Regions from separate parts of the Paenibacillus sp. YAF4_2 genome, predicted to be linked through region 2. Evidence: a T-box and tRNA genes for the amino acid it is inferred to sense, from the RefSeq annotation. Region 2 holds a T-box; the other regions hold tRNA genes.
The links. A T-box is a leader RNA that pairs with one kind of tRNA and senses whether it is charged. The one in region 2 lies ahead of thrS (threonine--tRNA ligase), so its partner is inferred to be a tRNA-Thr.
Positions count from the first base shown of each region.

Region 1 (3,280 bases), on a different contig from region 2:
GTATTTTTTCTTGTAATGGCCGTGACCATGTCCTTGCTGAGGTGGGTAATAATTGCCTTTTTTGTAGTCACTGCTGCTGCGGCCGTAGTGTCCTTGTCCATAGTTTCCTTGCTGACCATGTTTATTATAATGTTTGCCGGTAACGGAACCGAGGAGTCGTTGTAACAAGTGTCTAATCATGTTAATGACCTCCTAAAATGAATTATCATACTAATGGCCGTATTCAGGCCATATGAGATGATTCGTACTTCGTAAGCGTGTACCTTTAATTAAGTCTATTTCACTGATTTGAAACACCTCAGACTTATAAATTAATACGCATTTGTAAAAAGCAGGTTTCGTTCATCTTCGTTCATCTTCGTTTATTCCGCGTTTGGAATGAGGAACCAAAGCGGATCTGCTCCCGTATGTGAAGGCAGGGAGGGATTCCTATCTGGTGGAAGCAATGGATAAATAATTGGATGGACTACCCTCTAAGACAGGGGATGGTCTGGGGCGGGAAATACCGGATCGAGGAATTTCTGGGGATGGGCAGTTACGGTCAGGCCTATCGCTCGACGGATTTGCGGAGGGGCGAAGCCGTTCTTCTGAAGCGGGCAAAACCAAGCAAGCGCGATACCGGCCGGAGATTGCTGGAGCGGGAAGGCGATATACTTCAAAAGCTTGAACATCCGCAGATGCCGAAGCAGTTGGACAGGGTTGTTCACCGCCGGGAAGAGGCGCTTGTTATGACCTATGTAGAAGGCGTCACGGCAGAACAAGCTATTCTGCTTGAAGGAAGAACGTTCACGCAGCAGGAAGCCTTGCGCATCATAGAGGCTTTGTTATCTCCCTTGCAGTATCTGCATGAAGCGGGTTATGTGCATCGGGATGTGCGAATCCCGAATGTTATGATGAGTGCAAAGGGAATTTATCTGATTGACCTAGGCTTGGCCTGCAGGATTGGTGAAGAGAACCCTGCCGGGCGAGACGCTGCCGGACCGCCAAGCGGCTTCGCGGACAGCTGGGGAGCCGTGAAGTTTCGCATGCGCCAGCCGGATCGGACCAGCGATTTATATGGGCTTGGGCATCTCTTCCTGTTCCTGATGTATGCCGGATATACGCCGCAGGAGGGCGAGAAGGAACGGAGTTGGGAGGAGGAACTTACGCTTAAGTCGGAAATCAGGAGCTTCGTGAGAGGATTGCTTGACAGCAGGTGGCAGACGGTAACCGAATGCGGGCGGGTATTGGAGCAGATTCTGGATCATTATTCCTCGGGAAATAACGAATAAAGCGGCAAAATGTCGAATTCGGCTAAGGAATCGCGATAGAGCTCCGCTCCTGAATATGGAAGGAATCCAGTTGACATTTACTCCGGAAGTTCGTATCCTAAAATTGTCTAGCTGATGTAGCTCAGGGGTAGAGCAACGCACTCGTAATGCGTAGGCCGGGGGTTCAATTCCTTCATCAGCACCATTTTACGAAAAAGTCCGTTAAATCAACGTTTTGTCGACGTTGAGTGTTACGGATGATCATACGTAGGGCTACGCATTCCGCGCAAGTATACGGATGTGCGTAGCCCCATAATACGGGGCCTTTCGCGAAATTTGCGGAAGGTTTTTAAGTTGTCAAATCAATGTATCTCTTACATTCAGATAATTCTGCGATACCAATCTAAAAGTGCATTTTGAACTGCGGTTTTAATCTCTTTTTCGATGAAACTTCCTGAGTATATACGGGTCGAATACGAATCAAACACAGCATCGATGTTGATGCGATCTAAACTGGTTGCCGACACCCATAGGCCAAATATCCTTGAGTTTGCATATGAGATATAAATAGCTCGAGATCTATTCGATTGCATTTCTAAAGTACGATCAGTATCAACAAATGCTTTAATAACTGGCATCATTTCAGACTTCACACGCTTTATCACATCGTTTACATCGTCTTGATCCCAGTTGCTTTTGTTTTTTTTCCCATTCTTCAATTTTTTCAATTGGTCTCGGAAGTCTACGAACTCATCTTCTTTACTCATTTAGTGTTACTCTCCTTTCCAAAATGTAATGCCTTGGCAGGGCTGTGCATCTCATGGTAAAAGGGTACGGATTATATTCCGTACCCTTTAAATAGGCACCTACAGAATGGATTTGACTTAACGAGGTGCATGAATCGAGATTGCTTGAATACTACGAGGATTAATGAACAAGACTTCATTATCGACCAAGAACAGTGCAGAATTCCCTTCAAATCCAAGGAATGTAGCATTGATCCCACGTGGACCAGTGTGGTCAAATACAACGTCTACACGTACCCCTGGAGAGAGACGGAATAGAATGCTTGGAGCTCCACCAAACCCTCCAACAGAACCAGAACCACAACTCATATTTTTTTCCTCCTTTCAATGAACCTTATACAAGATATGAGAGTTTGTTAGCAAACGACAAGGCTAATCTACTAATGAATTAATGGATTTTACGAGATTAACAATTTCGAGGTGCATGCAACGAGATTGCTTGAATACTACGAGGATTAATGAACAAGACTTCACCATCTACCAAGAACAGTGCAGAATTTCTTTCAAATCCAAGGAATGTAGCATTGATCCCACGTGGACCAGTGTGGTCAAATACAACGTCTACACGTACCCCTGGAGAGAGACGGAATAGAATGCTTGGAGCTCCACCAAACCCACTATTAAACCCACCATTAAAACCACAACCACAACTCATATATTTATCCTCCTTCAATGATTCTCATAAAAATATTTGCTAGCAAACGACAAGGCTGATCTACTAACGATGCAACGAGATTGCTTGAATACTACGAGGATTAATGAACAAGACTTCATTATCGACCAAGAACAGTGCGGAATTTCTTTCAAGTCCAAGGAAAGTGGCTTGGAGCCCCCGTGGACCAGTATGGTCAAATACAACATCTACACGTACCCCTGGAGAGAGACGGAATAGAATGCTCGGAGCTCCATCAAATCCTCTATTAAAACCTCCATTAGAACCAACACCACAACCACAACTCATATATTTTCCTCCCTTCAATGACTCTCAAACAAAATATGAGAGTCTGCTTTTATACTATTCAGATTTGAAAGAGAGGTATGGACGGCTGACTTAGTCGAAACGCATAAATTAATCGAGGTATATATTTATAGAGCAAAATATTTAGGCAACGAATGAATATTTATCTTCTTCCTGGTAAAAGATAACTTGGAAATTACGCCCCAAGGAGGATAACATGAACAAATCAATGATGCTGTGTTCGCTTGGCTTCCTCGTCGCAAGCT
Region 1 covers NZ_JBFRCT010000005.1:336,474-339,753, forward strand. Annotated here, with positions in the region: gene AB4Y93_RS14560 (hypothetical protein) at 1-180, opposite strand, end outside; gene AB4Y93_RS14565 (serine/threonine protein kinase) at 462-1,271, shown strand; tRNA gene AB4Y93_RS14570 (tRNA-Thr) at 1,382-1,455, shown strand; gene AB4Y93_RS14575 (hypothetical protein) at 1,631-2,017, opposite strand; gene AB4Y93_RS14580 (hypothetical protein) at 2,135-2,365, opposite strand; gene AB4Y93_RS14585 (hypothetical protein) at 2,775-3,017, opposite strand; gene AB4Y93_RS14590 (superoxide dismutase family protein) at 3,232-3,280, shown strand, end outside.
Region 1: it encodes a tRNA-Thr, which carries the amino acid that the T-box ahead of thrS (threonine--tRNA ligase) is inferred to sense. The anticodon was not compared.

Region 2 (3,280 bases):
TACAGTCGACAGAGTCTGCTCGGCGATGGCTTCCACCGCTACGGGGTCTTTTTTGTCTGCTGGCGCAGCTGCGAGGCTTGGTGCCACACTTGTCAGCATTGCCGCTATAGCTAGGCATGAAATTGTTTTTTTGCAAGTAAAAAAGCTTGTGACCATTTGGGCAGCTTCCTCCTCAGAAGAATAATTCCCAAACGGTCCAAGCTTTATTCATAACAATTAGATTGCCTTAGTTGCGATCTCTTGAGTAAGCAGCTCAATCAGTTCAGCTACCGGCTTAGCACCGATATCGCCTTCGCCGCGCTTACGTACCGACACAGCACCTGCCTGTGCTTCATTCTCGCCAACAACAAGCATATATGGCGCCTTCTCAAGCTGTGCTTCACGAATCTTGTAACCCAGCTTCTCGTTGCGCAGATCGCTCTCAACGCGAATACCAGCTTCCCTCAGCTTTTCTTCCACTTCACGTGCATATGCTTCGTACGCAGTGGATACCGGAATAACTTTAGCCTGCACCGGGGACAGCCATAGCGGCAATGCGCCTGCGAAGTTCTCGATCAAGAAGGCAGTCATCCGTTCCATTGTACTAATGATACCGCGGTGGATAACGACTGGACGATGCTTCTTCCCATCTTCACCGATGTACTCCAGTTCAAAGCGGTCGGGCAGCAGGAAGTCGAGCTGTGCAGTCGACAGTGTCTCTTCCTTACCAAGCGCTGTCTTGATCTGAACGTCAAGTTTCGGACCGTAGAATGCCGCTTCACCTTCTGCTTCAAAGAACGGCAGGCCAAGCTCTTCTACTACTTCACGAAGCATACGCTGGGACATTTCCCACATTTCGTCATTTTGGAAGTACTTCTCTGTATCTTGCGGATCCCGGTAAGACAAGCGGAAGCGGTATTCTTTAATGCCGAAGTCCTCGTAGACCTTGCGGATCAGATTCACTACGCGTGCGAACTCTTCCTTGATTTGATCCGGGCGGCAGAAGATATGGGCATCATTCAGTGTCATCGCACGTACGCGGTGCAGACCAGTCAATGCACCGGACATTTCATAACGGTGCATGGTGCCCATCTCTGCAATACGAACCGGCAAATCGCGGTAGCTTCTCATATCGCTCTTATATACCATCATATGATGCGGGCAGTTCATTGGACGAAGAACGAGTTCCTCGTTATCAAGTGCCATAGGCGGGAACATGTCCTCGCTGTAGTGCTCCCAGTGACCGGAGATTTTGTACAGCTCAACGTTAGCCAGAACCGGTGTGTAGACATGCTCGTAACCAAGACGCTCTTCAAGGTCAACGATGTAACGCTCGAGCGTACGGCGAACCTTAGCGCCGTTTGGCAGCCATAGCGGCAAGCCTTGGCCAACTTCGCGGGAGAACGTGAACATCTTCAACTCTTTGCCGAGCTTTCGGTGGTCGCGTTTCTTTGCTTCTTCCAAGAAGTGCAGATGCTCATCCAGCTCCGCTTTCTTCGCAAAGGCAGTTCCGTAAATACGCTGAAGCATCTTGTTCTTCGAATCGCCGCGCCAGTAAGCGCCAGCTACGCTAAGAAGCTTGAAGGCTTTAATACGGCTAGTGGATGGCAAATGTGGTCCACGGCAAAGATCGAAGAACTCGCCTTGGTCGTACATGGTAATGACCGAATCCTCAGGCAGATCACGAATCAGTTCAAGCTTCAGGTTATCATCCAGCTCTGTAAAGATTGCAAGAGCCTCTTCACGGCTGACTTCGCGGCGGCGAATGTTGAGGTTCTCGTTAATGATACGCTGCATTTCCTTCTCGATCTTAATCAGATCTTCTGGAGTAAGCGATTGATCCATATCGATATCGTAATAGAAGCCGTCCTCGATAACCGGACCGATGCCCAGCTTCACATTAGCGTTGCCATATAAACGTTTGATCGCTTGCGCCATCAAGTGAGCTGTACTGTGGCGATAGACCTCAAGGCCGTCAGCAGATTCGATCGTAACGATCTCAATTGCGGAATCAGACTCAATTGGTGCGTACACATCAACCACTTTACCATTGATTTTACCAGCGATAGCATTCTTGCGAAGTCCCGGGCTAATCGAGCCTGCTACTTCTTCAATTGTTGTTCCAGCTTCGTACTCCCTAATGGCGCCGTCTGGAAAAGTAACTTTAATAGACATTGAATTTCCTCCTGAAAAAGTTGGCATAGCACGCGGGATGAACGCAAAAAAGCACCCATCCCGCAAAGGGACGAGTGCTTGTATACTCGTGGTTCCACCCTACTTCGATCGCTGCTTGATGAATCTACAACATAAGCAATCCTTGTATTGATCTGATAACGGAGACATCCGGTGCAGCTTAGTAATGGTACGCGATAATCGACCACGTTCAACTGCACAGCTACAAAGGGGTATATTCGCTAATGTCTTGAAGGAAATTACAGCCGAGTTTCCTCTCTCTGGACCAACATTTGAAGCCAATACATGTCTTTGTCATTGCTGTTTGCATAGTTATGAGCATTATTATAACCGCTTGACCCCTAATCGTCAATAGATGCGGCTGTCAGGCTGGACGGATCCATTACCTTCAAAGACGGGACTACAGGCTGGACATTGTGTACAGACGGATACCCGGTTATCAAAAATCGTCTCGATTGTCCTTATAACCTGCATATCATCCTGTCTGGTATGAATCATAATATGCTTTGGAGATACGGCAATGAGCGAGCTGATCACCATATCTTCAATATTCATTTCGGTCTCCAGCATTTCAGCAACTAACTTGTCCGAGTGGGGCTTCGGTTCAAAAGGCTGAAACTTTTCATTGAACAGGACAAAATCATGGCTGCCCTTGTGTACAAGGTGAACGATAGGCACCTTCGACTCCTGCAGGCCTACAAAATATTTGAGCAGCGAAATAAACTCCTGGTATTGCTTATCAAGCACGTATTCATCCAAAGCATAATCTACAATTTCAGCTAATTCCGTTCGATAAGGCTGCAGCCTAAATGAAGTTAATCCGGTCAAGTTCAAAGCCGAATTCTCCTGCAGGTATCGGTCAATCTCATCGGCTACCTTCGTTTTGCGGCGCTGCCTGTCAGCATCAAGAAATCTCGTCCCAAGGCCATCCCATTCTGTACCGTGAAGCAGCTCGTGGCAATATTTTTCAATAACAGGTGCGTCAATAGCGTGGTTATTCCTGTATTTTCTCCGAATGATGGCTGCCAGGATATGCGGCTCCATATCGGTTACGATGAATTCGGCTAGTGCCTTGGAAGCAGCTTGGTACACCGATTGGCTATGGTCA
Region 2 covers NZ_JBFRCT010000003.1:267,531-270,810, reverse strand. Annotated here, with positions in the region: gene AB4Y93_RS08805 (3D domain-containing protein) at 1-156, opposite strand, end outside; gene thrS (threonine--tRNA ligase) at 217-2,154, opposite strand; T-box leader at 2,218-2,479, opposite strand; gene AB4Y93_RS08795 (putative sporulation protein YtxC) at 2,521-3,280, opposite strand, start outside.

Region 3 (3,280 bases), on a different contig from region 2:
TAGGCTGCAGCAGCAGCTCGTGGAAGCAGCTGACCATATCAAGATCGGCAACGGATTAGAGGAGGACGTATTCCTTGGCCCTGTGATTAGACAGGAGAATAAGGATAGGACGATTGGCTATATTGAGCTGGGGGTAAAAGAAGGAGCACAGCTTATACGTGATGGGCGTCTGGATACAGTTGACGAAGAGGGTTATTTTATCGGACCAACCATCTTTGATCATGTGAACCCGAGCATGACGATCTGGAAGGAAGAGCTGTTCGCACCAATACTTGCGATTGTGCGGGCGGCGTCTTTGCAAGAGGCGATTGAGATCAGCAATCAGTCGGATTTCGCTAATGGCGCCTGCCTGTATACGGACAGCGCGAAGGCGATTCGCCAATTCCGTGAGCAGATCGATGCTGGGATGCTGGGGATCAATCTTGGCGTGCCTGCGCCGATGGCCTTTTTCCCATTCTCGGGTTACAAGAACTCCTTCTATGGGGATCTTCATGCTAATGGCCGGGATGGCGTAGAGTTTTATACACGTAAGAAAATGGTTACCGCCCGTTATTAATGATAAATGGCTGAAGGAAGGAGAGTGGAGTCATGTCGATTAATCAAGAAGAGGCAGATCTGATCGCCAAGGATCGCCAGTATGTATGGCACGCTATGTCACCTTATAATGAACAGGCACCTCCCATGGTTGTTACGGAAGGGAAAGGCTCATGGATTACCGATAACGGGGGAAACCGCTATTTGGACGGGATGTCGGGACTATGGTGCGTGAATGTTGGCTACGGCAGAGAAGAGCTCGCTCGCGCAGCCTACGAGCAGCTTAAAACTTTGTCCTATTATCCGCTGACACAAAGCCATGTTCCTGCAATCCGACTCGCTGAGAAGCTTAATGAATGGCTGGAGGATGATTATATCATCTTCTACTCCAACAGCGGCTCCGATGCAAATGAAGTGGCGTTTAAGATCGCAAGGCAATATTTTGAGCAATCCGGTGCTCCAAGCCGTTACAAATTCATCTCCCGCTACCGGGCGTATCATGGCAATTCGATGGGGGCCCTTGCCGCAACCGGGCAAGCTCAGCGCAAGTATATGTATGAACCACTTGCCGGAGGCTTCCTCCATGTTCGTCCACCTGACAGCTACCGCCGCCCCGAGGGAATGACGATTGAACAGTTTAATCTGCAATGTGCGCTCGATATCGAACAGACCATTAATTGGGAAGGTCAGGAGACCATAGCGGCAGTCATTATGGAACCAGCGATCACAGGTGGTGGAGTAATCGTTCCGGAACCGATTTATCTAGAGAAAGTGCGAGAAATCTGCACAAAGTATGGTGTGCTCCTCATCATAGATGAGGTGATCTGCGGATTTGGACGTTCCGGCCGGAAGTTCGGTCATATGAATTACGGTATTAAGCCGGATATTGTAACGATGGCGAAAGGCTTAACCAGCGGCTATCTTCCTTTGTCGGCCACAGCGGTGCGTAAAGACATTTATGAAGCATTCAAAGGGAAAGAGATGTACAGTCATTTCCGCCATTTGAATACTTTCGGCGGATCACCGGCATCCTGTGCACTAGCTCTAGCGAATCTGGAGATTTTGGAACGGGAGCAGCTGGTCGAACGGTCTGCAGCGTTGGGTGAACGGTTATCGGAGGAACTTTCGGTGCTGCTGGAGCATCCGATTGTTGGGGATATCCGAAGCTTTGGATTCTTAATGGGGATTGAGCTCGTAAGTGATAAGCAAACGAAGGAGCCATATCCGCTTGCCGGCGTCGTTCGAATCATTGGAGAGTGTAAGGCAAAGGGGTTAATAATCGGCAAAAACGGCGATACCGTCGCAGGCTACAATAATGTGCTTACGATCAGTCCGCCGTTGTCATCTACCGATGAGGATGTCACCTTTATTATCGAAACGTTAAAGGAAGTCTTTGGGAATCTTAAAGTTTAGGAAAACAAAAAAAGCCTGATCGCTATCAAGCTTCCTGAATGTTAGCTCTATGGTCGGGACACCAGGTGCTCTACCAAGCTGAGCTACGTCCTGGAAAAAAAAGATGGTGCCGGCGATAGGAGTCGAACCCACGACCTACTGATTACAAGTCAGTTGCTCTACCAACTGAGCTACACCGGCATATTGTTTTGTATCGGGCACAAAACGTATTATGCCACAGCTTGTACCGATTATGCAACCCCTTTTTTGAAAAAAGTTTTTAACGTTTTTTTGCCTTGAAATGAACGACTGCACTGTACTGCATTTTCCCTGTATTCGGATTAAAAACAGCATGATGCTGGACTTGATGAACTTGCAGCAGCAGTGCTTTATTATTCTCAATTTGCTGGTCAATCCTTAGCTCCAGCGTACGCAAATCGCCTGCTTCAAAAAACTCAACCTTATCTTCAATCAGATCTAACCGAAATTCCATTCTGCACGTCTCCTGTCAATGTAAGGTGAATCTATTATACCGTTATTACTAATGGTTTCAAAGAGTTGAGCCGATAGTAATAGAGGGATGGCAATAGAACCATTTTTTGTTTACAAAAAGGTAGATTTATCCTAAACTAGTGCCTGTGTCGAAAATAGTCGTAATTACACTGAAAAAGGCAAACTTGTCGAAAGGCAAGGACGCAAAGTTATGGGCCTAATGCTGGATATAGCGATGGTTGCCAGACCGCCGGATGCAGGACATAGTGCCTTAACCAGCTATCCGCCCGTCTTTGGCCGGATAGCTTATTTGTTTATTCAGTGACAGCGAGGAGAGACGAGGATGAAGGAACGGGTTAAAAGTGCATTACAATGGCTGGGATCAAGCAAACGGGTTTTGGGTGGCAGACGTAAGATAGGAGTCAGATTGCTCCTGTTAGCCAGTATTATTACTTTCTTTAACGTAGTGGCTGGTGTATTTATTTACACGCAGAACCTATCGGTATCACATGCTGTAAAAGAAACAAATACGTTAACTAGTGCGCAGCGCGAGTATGAGGGGATATCCAATACGCTGCTTCAGACGCTGCTCTTGATGATTAACTCGATTGAGAACAACAATGACAGCACTGCAGCTGCGGTGGTGGATCCAAAAGAACGTCTGGCGGACATGCCTGGTCAACTGGAGCATTTGAAGAAAACGTTCGAGAAGCTGGACAAAATGTTTCCGGCAGAAGAAGAACAGCAGAATTATGTTGGACAAGGTAACATCTATGAGATCGCGTATAACGATTTGAAGAGCTCTAATGTAACGGAGTTCGAAAATTTGACTGCCGAAATGAAATCAGCACTTGTGCTTAGA
Region 3 covers NZ_JBFRCT010000009.1:91,604-94,883, forward strand. Annotated here, with positions in the region: gene AB4Y93_RS20620 (CoA-acylating methylmalonate-semialdehyde dehydrogenase) at 1-556, shown strand, start outside; gene AB4Y93_RS20625 (aspartate aminotransferase family protein) at 589-1,947, shown strand; tRNA gene AB4Y93_RS20630 (tRNA-Thr) at 2,052-2,127, opposite strand; gene AB4Y93_RS20635 (YrzA family protein) at 2,207-2,419, opposite strand; cyclic di-GMP riboswitch class I at 2,587-2,673, shown strand; gene AB4Y93_RS20640 (methyl-accepting chemotaxis protein) at 2,762-3,280, shown strand, end outside.
Region 3: it encodes a tRNA-Thr, which carries the amino acid that the T-box ahead of thrS (threonine--tRNA ligase) is inferred to sense. The anticodon was not compared.